DNA from 2 places in the Streptomyces sp. NPDC091281 genome. Region 1 is predicted to be linked to the other one. Evidence: predicted binding sites of a transcription regulator. Region 1 holds the regulator's gene; the other holds the start of a gene.
What was found. Region 1 encodes HrcA, which represses chaperone genes, less so after heat shock. Its sites were predicted from a motif close to TTNGCACTCNGNNNNNCNGAGTGCNAA; they were not measured.
Positions count from the first base shown of each region.

Region 2: the regulator HrcA is predicted to act here: its motif matches at 1,964-1,990, upstream of groES (co-chaperone GroES).

Region 1 covers NZ_JBIVUY010000001.1:412,938-416,340, reverse strand. The annotation lists gene ACIQPQ_RS01775 (nitronate monooxygenase) at 1-123, opposite strand, end outside; gene dnaJ (molecular chaperone DnaJ) at 350-1,483, opposite strand; gene hrcA (heat-inducible transcriptional repressor HrcA) at 1,484-2,500, opposite strand; gene ACIQPQ_RS01760 (MBL fold metallo-hydrolase) at 2,670-3,380, shown strand.
Region 2 covers NZ_JBIVUY010000002.1:109,624-113,026, forward strand. The annotation lists gene ACIQPQ_RS05030 (polysaccharide deacetylase family protein) at 1-925, shown strand, start outside; gene ACIQPQ_RS05035 (polysaccharide deacetylase family protein) at 1,072-1,899, shown strand; gene groES (co-chaperone GroES) at 2,137-2,445, shown strand; gene groL (chaperonin GroEL) at 2,603-3,403, shown strand, end outside.

The DNA.
Region 1 (3,403 bases):
GGCGAGAAACCCGAGCCCCCCGGCCTCACAGACAGCGGCCGCCAACTGAGGCAAGGAGACGCCGCCCGCCATGGGGGCCTGCACGATCGGACAGGGCAGGAGATCGGTCAGCGCGGAGGACATGACGGCATGGTGTCACGTCACGGGAACGGCTCCGAATCGGGTGCCGCTCCGGCTCCGGGGGCTGAGGCGGGCCTGGGCTTTTCAGTCCGTCCGACGGTCACAGCGACAGCCCGCGCCCGCCCACTCCAGCCCGTCCGGCGTTTGAGGACAAGGCCCCTTCAGGGCCGAAGCGGGGGCCTGGGGGCGGCAGCCCCCAGACCTGGCGCGAGGCCCCGTCACCCAGGCCTCACCGCCCGTTGAACGCGTCCTTCAACCGCGAGAACAGCCCCTGCTGCCCCGGCTGGAACTGCCCGAGCGGCCGCTCCTCCCCCCGCAGCTTCGCCAGCTCCCGCAACAACCGCTCCTGCTCGGGGTCGAGCTTGGTCGGCGTCTGCACCTCGACGTGCACGATGAGATCGCCGCGTCCCCCGCCCCGCAGGTGGGTGACGCCCCGCCCGTGCAGCGGGATGGACTGCCCGGACTGGGTGCCGGGCCGGATGTCGACCTCCTCCAGCCCGTCGAGCGTCTCCAGCGGCACCTTCGTGCCGAGGGCCGCCGCCGTCATCGGGAGGGTGACCGTGCAGTGCAGGTCGTCCCCGCGCCGCTGGAACATGGCGTGCGGCAGCTCGTGGATCTCGACGTAGAGGTCACCGGCGGGGCCGCCACCGGGCCCGACCTCGCCCTCACCGGCGAGCTGGATGCGGGTGCCGTTGTCGACACCGGCGGGGATCTTGACGGTCAGCGTCCGCCGGGACCGTACGCGTCCGTCACCGGCGCACTCGGGGCACGGGGTGGGGACGACGGTGCCGAAGCCCTGGCACTGGGGGCAGGGGCGGGAGGTCATGACCTGGCCGAGGAAGGACCGCGTCACCTGGGACACCTCGCCGCGTCCGCGGCACATGTCGCAGGTCTGCGCGGAGGTCCCGGGCGCGGCGCCTTCGCCGCTGCACGTGGTGCAGACGATGGCGGTGTCGACCTGGATGTCCTTGGTGGTGCCGAAGGCGGCCTCGTCGAGGTCGACCTCCAGCCGGATCATCGCGTCCTGGCCCCGCCGGGTGCGCGAGCGGGGCCCGCGCTGGGACGCCGTGCCGAAGAAGGCGTCCATGATGTCGGAGAAGTTGCCGAAGCCGCCCGCGCCGAAGCCGCCGGCCGCGCCGCCCGCCTGGGAGAGGGGGTCGCCGCCGAGGTCGTAGACCTGCTTCTTCTGCGGGTCCGACAGCACCTCGTAGGCGGCGTTGATCTCCTTGAACCGCTCCTGGGTCTTCGGATCGGGGTTGACGTCCGGGTGCAGCTCGCGTGCGAGCCGCCGGAAGGCCTTCTTGATCTCTTCCTGCGACGCGTCGCGGCGCACGCCGAGAACGGCGTAGTAGTCCGTGGCCACTTACGACTCCGCCAGGATCTGTCCGACGTACCGTGCCACTGCGCGTACCGCTCCCATCGTTCCCGGGTAATCCATGCGGGTCGGTCCGACCACGCCGAGCTTGGCGACTGCCTCGCCGCCCGAACCGTAGCCGACCGAGACCACGGACGTGGAGTTGAGTCCCTCGTAGGCGTTCTCGTGACCGATGCGTACGGTCATGCCCGAATCACCGGCCTCGCCCAGGAGTTTCAGGAGGACGACCTGTTCCTCCAGGGCCTCCAGGACGGGCCGGATGGTGAGAGGGAAGTCATGTCCGAAGCGGGTGAGATTGGCGGTGCCGCCGATCATCAGCCGCTCCTCGTTCTCCTCGACGAGTGTCTCCAGGAGGGTGGAGAGCACGGTCGTGACGGTGCCCCGGTCCTCGGCCTCGAAGGCGTCCGCGAGGTCTTCGACCAGGCGCGGGACGTCGGTGAAGCGGCGGCCCGCGACCCGGCTGTTGAGGCGGGCCCGCAGGTCCGCCACCGAGGCCTCGCCGAACGGCGCCGGGCAGTCCACGAGCCGCTGTTCGACCCGGCCGGTGTCCGTGATCAGCACGAGCATCAGGCGGGCGGGCGCGAGCGACAGCAGTTCGACGTGGCGGACGGTGGAGCGGGTCAGCGACGGGTACTGCACGACGGCGACCTGCCGGGTGAGCTGCGCGAGCAGCCGGACCGTGCGGGCCACGACGTCGTCGAGGTCGACGGCGCCGTCCAGGAAGTTCTGGATGGCGCGGCGTTCGGGGGCCGTCATCGGTTTGACGCCGGCCAGTTTGTCGACGAAGAGCCGGTAGCCCTTGTCGGTGGGGATGCGCCCGGCGCTGGTGTGGGGCTGGGCGATGAAGCCCTCGTCCTCCAGGACGGCCATGTCGTTGCGGACGGTGGCCGGGGAGACGCCGAGGTTGTGCCGCTCGGTGAGGGCTTTGGAGCCGACCGGCTCCTCGGTGCCCACGTAGTCCTGGACGATGGCGCGCAGCACCTGAAGACGTCGTTCGCTCAGCACCGCACACCTCCAGAAGTCGTCCCCCAGTGTCCTGGGCGCCCGGCCTGGCACTCGTCACTTCCGAGTGCCAGCGTTCCCCGGCCCAGTGTACGGCGGTGGGGTACACCCGGGGCAAGGTCGCGCACGCGCCCGCCCGCGCACCGGGTGCCCGCCACGTTAGCGTCGCCGCATGACGGTGACTTGGGAAGAGGCCGGGTGGGATCGGGTGGCGCCGGGGGTGGGGCGGCGCCGGCTGCCGGGCTGGGACTGCACGGTGGGGCTGGTCGTCGGGGCGGACCGGGTGCTGGTGGTGGACGCGGGGTCGAGCCTGGCGGAGGGGGCGCTGCTGCGGGCGCGGGCGGAGGAGGCGGCGGGCGGGCGTGTGACGGATCTCGCGCTGACCCACGCCCATTTCGACCACGTGTTCGGGGCGGCGGCGTTCGCGGACGCGGAGGTGTACGGCGCGGTGGGGCTGGAGACGGTCCCGGCGGAGGAGCTGCGGGCGGACGCGGTACGGCACGGGCTGGCGGCGGCGGAGGCGGCGGAGGCCGCGCGGCGCCTGGTCCGCCCCGGCCACCTGGTCTCCGGGGAGCGGACCCTCGACCTGGGCGGCGGCCTGCGGGTGCTGCTGGCGAACGTCGGCCCCGGCCACACCGCGCACGACCTGGCCGTCCTGGTCCCCGGCTCGCCGGGGACGGTGTTCTGCGGCGACCTGGTGGAGGAGTCCGGGGAGCCGCAGGCGGGCCCGGACGCGGTCCCGGCCCGCTGGCCCGCCGCGCTGGACCGCCTGCTCGCGCTGGGCGGCGAGGACGCGCGCTACGTCCCCGGCCACGGCGCGGTGGTGGACGCCGCGTACGTACGGGCCCAACGCGACGCGCTGGCGGCCCGCTACGGCGGATGACAGCCACCCGCCCCCGGCGTGTC
Region 2 (3,403 bases), on a different contig from region 1:
GACGCGGTCGGGACGCGCGCGTCGCACGCGCGCGGCACGCGCCGGGCTCCCGGCCGTCGTCGGTCTCCTCGCCCTCGCCGCGCTCGCCTCGGGCTGCGCCTCCGGCCCCGGCACCGCCGCCCCGCCCGCCGCCGGTCAGCAGGCCCCCGAGGCCCCGCCCGCGCGCGCCCTGCACGGCTACGCGGCCAAGCTGCGCGCCGAGTACACCGCGCGCGCGGCGGCCGCCAAGCGCTGGGGGCTGAAGAAGGTCCCGCTCGCCCCGCCCGCGCCGCCCGCCGAGAAGCCGGAGATCACCACGCGCGAGGGCTTCGAGGTCGCCGACCACGAGGAACTGGGCCTCCCCCCGGTCTTCACCACCGTCCCGACCGAGGACAAGGTCGTCTTCCTCACCATCGACGACGGCGCCGAGAAGGACCCCGAGTTCCTGCGCATGATGAGCGACCTGAAGATCCCGTACACCGCCTTCCTCAGCGACTACCTCGCCAAGGAAGACTACGGGTACTTCAAGGACATGCGGGGCCGCGGCGTCTCCCTGAACAACCACACCCTGACCCACCCCTACCTGCCCGGCCTGTCCTACAGCCGCCAGAAGCGCGAGATCTGCGGCATGCAGGACGTGATCGAGAAGCAGTACGGCGAGCGCCCCGCGCTGTTCCGGCCGCCGTTCGGCAACTACAACCGCGACACCCTGAAGATCGCCAAGTCCTGCGGCGTGAAGTACGTCCCGCTCTGGAGCGAGGAGGTCTTCGTCGACAAGTGGGACTACCGCGAGTGGGACCGCGACCTCCACCCCGGCGACATCGTCCTCACCCACTTCCGCGGCCGCGACGAGTGGAAGGGCGCCATGCCCGACATGATCCGCCGCTTCATGGCCCTGGTCACCGAGAAGGGGTACGCGGTGGCCCGGCTGGAGGACTATCTGTGAGCCGCGGCGGTCCGGGGCCGGTCCGGGAGAGGGGCGCGGCGACGTCCGGGCGGGACGCGCGGGCCCCGCGGTGGCCGAGCCCCCGGTCCGCGCGCGGGCGGGCCCCGGCCGCCCCCCTGCCCGCACGCACGCGTGCCCGCGCCCTCGTGCTCGGCCTCGCCCTGGCGCTCGCCCTGCCGCTGACCGGCTGCGCCCGGCCGCCCGCCGGTGCCGCGGGCCTTCCGGGCGCCCACCCGGCGAGCGTCCGGGCCGCGAGCGCCCGCCCGCCGGACCCCGCCGCCACGCTCCCGCCGTACCGCCGCTGGGGCCTCACCGCCCCGCTCACCCCGGCCCCCGCCCCCTCCGCGGCCCCCGCCGCGCCGCCCACCGCCCGTGACCGCGCCGGGCGCCCCCTCGCCCCGGTCGTGGACCGGGTCCCCACCCGCGACCCGGTGGTCTTCCTCACCTTCGACGACGGCGCCGAACGCGACCCCCGCTTCGTCGACCTCGTCCGCGAACTGCGGCTCCCGGTCAGCCTGTTCCTCACCGCCGACGTCACCGGCCCCGGCTACGCCCACTTCGCCCGGCTGCGCTCGGTCGGCGCCGACCTCCAGAACCACACCCTCCACCACACCGCCCTGCGCGGCCTCCCGTACGCCGGACAGCGCGCCGAGATCTGCGGCCAGCAGGACAAACTCGCCGCCCGCTTCGGCCTGCGCCCCCGCTACCTCCGGCCGCCCTACGGGACGTACGACACCACGACGCGCCGCGCCGCCGCCGACTGCCGGATCGCCGCGCTCGTCCTGGCCCGCGCCGTCATGGGCCCCACCGGGCTCACCTTCACCGACGGCCCCCACCGGCTGCGCCCCGGCGACGTCGTCGCCGTCGACCCCGACCTCGCCACCGGCCCCGGCCTGCGGGAACGCACCGTACGGCTGCTGCGCGCGGTGCAGGGGGCGGGCCTCACGGTGGGCCGCCTGGCGGACCGTCTCTGACCCGGCCCGCCGACCGTCCCCGGCCCGCCCCGCCCTCCCGGCGGGCCGCCCCGGCGGCGCTCCACTGGCACTCCGCTTGACCGAGTGCTAATCGCGGTCATAGTCTCGGGTCTGGCACTCCCCACTGGAGAGTGCCAACACAGCGACGGGCAGGTCCGGCACCCGCGACGACGGACCCTCCTGGTCGCCACCTCAGACAGTTAACCCCGTGAGATCTCCGAAGGGGGAGGTCGGATCGTGACGACCGCCAGCTCCAAGGTTGCCATCAAGCCGCTCGAGGACCGCATCGTGGTCCAGCCGCTCGACGCCGAGCAGACCACGGCCTCCGGCCTGGTCATCCCGGACACCGCGAAGGAGAAGCCCCAGGAGGGCGCCGTCCTCGCCGTCGGTCCGGGCCGCTTCGAGAACGGCGAGCGCCTGCCGCTCGACGTCAAGGTCGGCGACGTCGTGCTCTACAGCAAGTACGGCGGCACCGAGGTGAAGTACAACGGCGAGGAGTACCTCGTCCTCTCGGCCCGCGACGTCCTCGCGATCATCGAGAAGTAGTCACCTCGCACCACCCGAGGCACCCGGCGCGCACCGCGTGCCGCCCGCCTCACCCGCACCACCACGCTGCGCCCTTGGCCCCCGCGACCACTAATCAGCCGGGCGTCGGGGGCGCAGCGTCATTTCACCACCAACTCCGGAGAGGGCTCCCGCTGTCATGGCGAAGATCCTGAAGTTCGACGAGGACGCCCGTCGCGCCCTCGAGCGCGGCGTCAACAAGCTTGCCGACACGGTCAAGGTGACGATCGGCCCCAAGGGCCGCAACGTCGTCATCGACAAGAAGTTCGGCGCTCCCACCATCACCAACGACGGTGTCACCATCGCGCGTGAGGTGGAGATCGAGGACCCGTACGAGAACCTCGGTGCCCAGCTGGTGAAGGAGGTGGCGACCAAGACCAACGACATCGCGGGCGACGGCACCACCACCGCCACCGTGCTCGCCCAGGCGCTCGTGCGCGAGGGCCTGAAGAACGTCGCCGCGGGTGCCTCCCCGGCGCTGCTGAAGAAGGGCATCGACGCGGCCGTCAAGGCGGTCTCCGACGAGCTGCTCGCCTCGGCCCGCCCGATCGACGAGAAGTCCGACATCGCCGCCGTCGCCGGTCTCTCCGCCCAGGACCAGCAGGTCGGCGAGCTGATCGCCGAGGCGATGGACAAGGTCGGCAAGGACGGTGTCATCACCGTCGAGGAGTCCAACACCTTCGGTCTGGAGCTGGACTTCACCGAGGGCATGGCCTTCGACAAGGGCTACCTGTCGCCGTACTTCGTGACGGACCAGGAGCGCATGGAGGCCGTCCTGGAGGACCCCTACATCCTCATCAACCAGGGCAAGATCTCCTCCATCGCCGACCTGCTGCCGCTGCTGGAGAAGGTCATCCAGACCAACTCCTCCCGCCCGCTGCTGATCATCGCCGAGGACGTCGAGGGCGAGGCCCTGTCGACCCTGGTCGTGAACAAGATC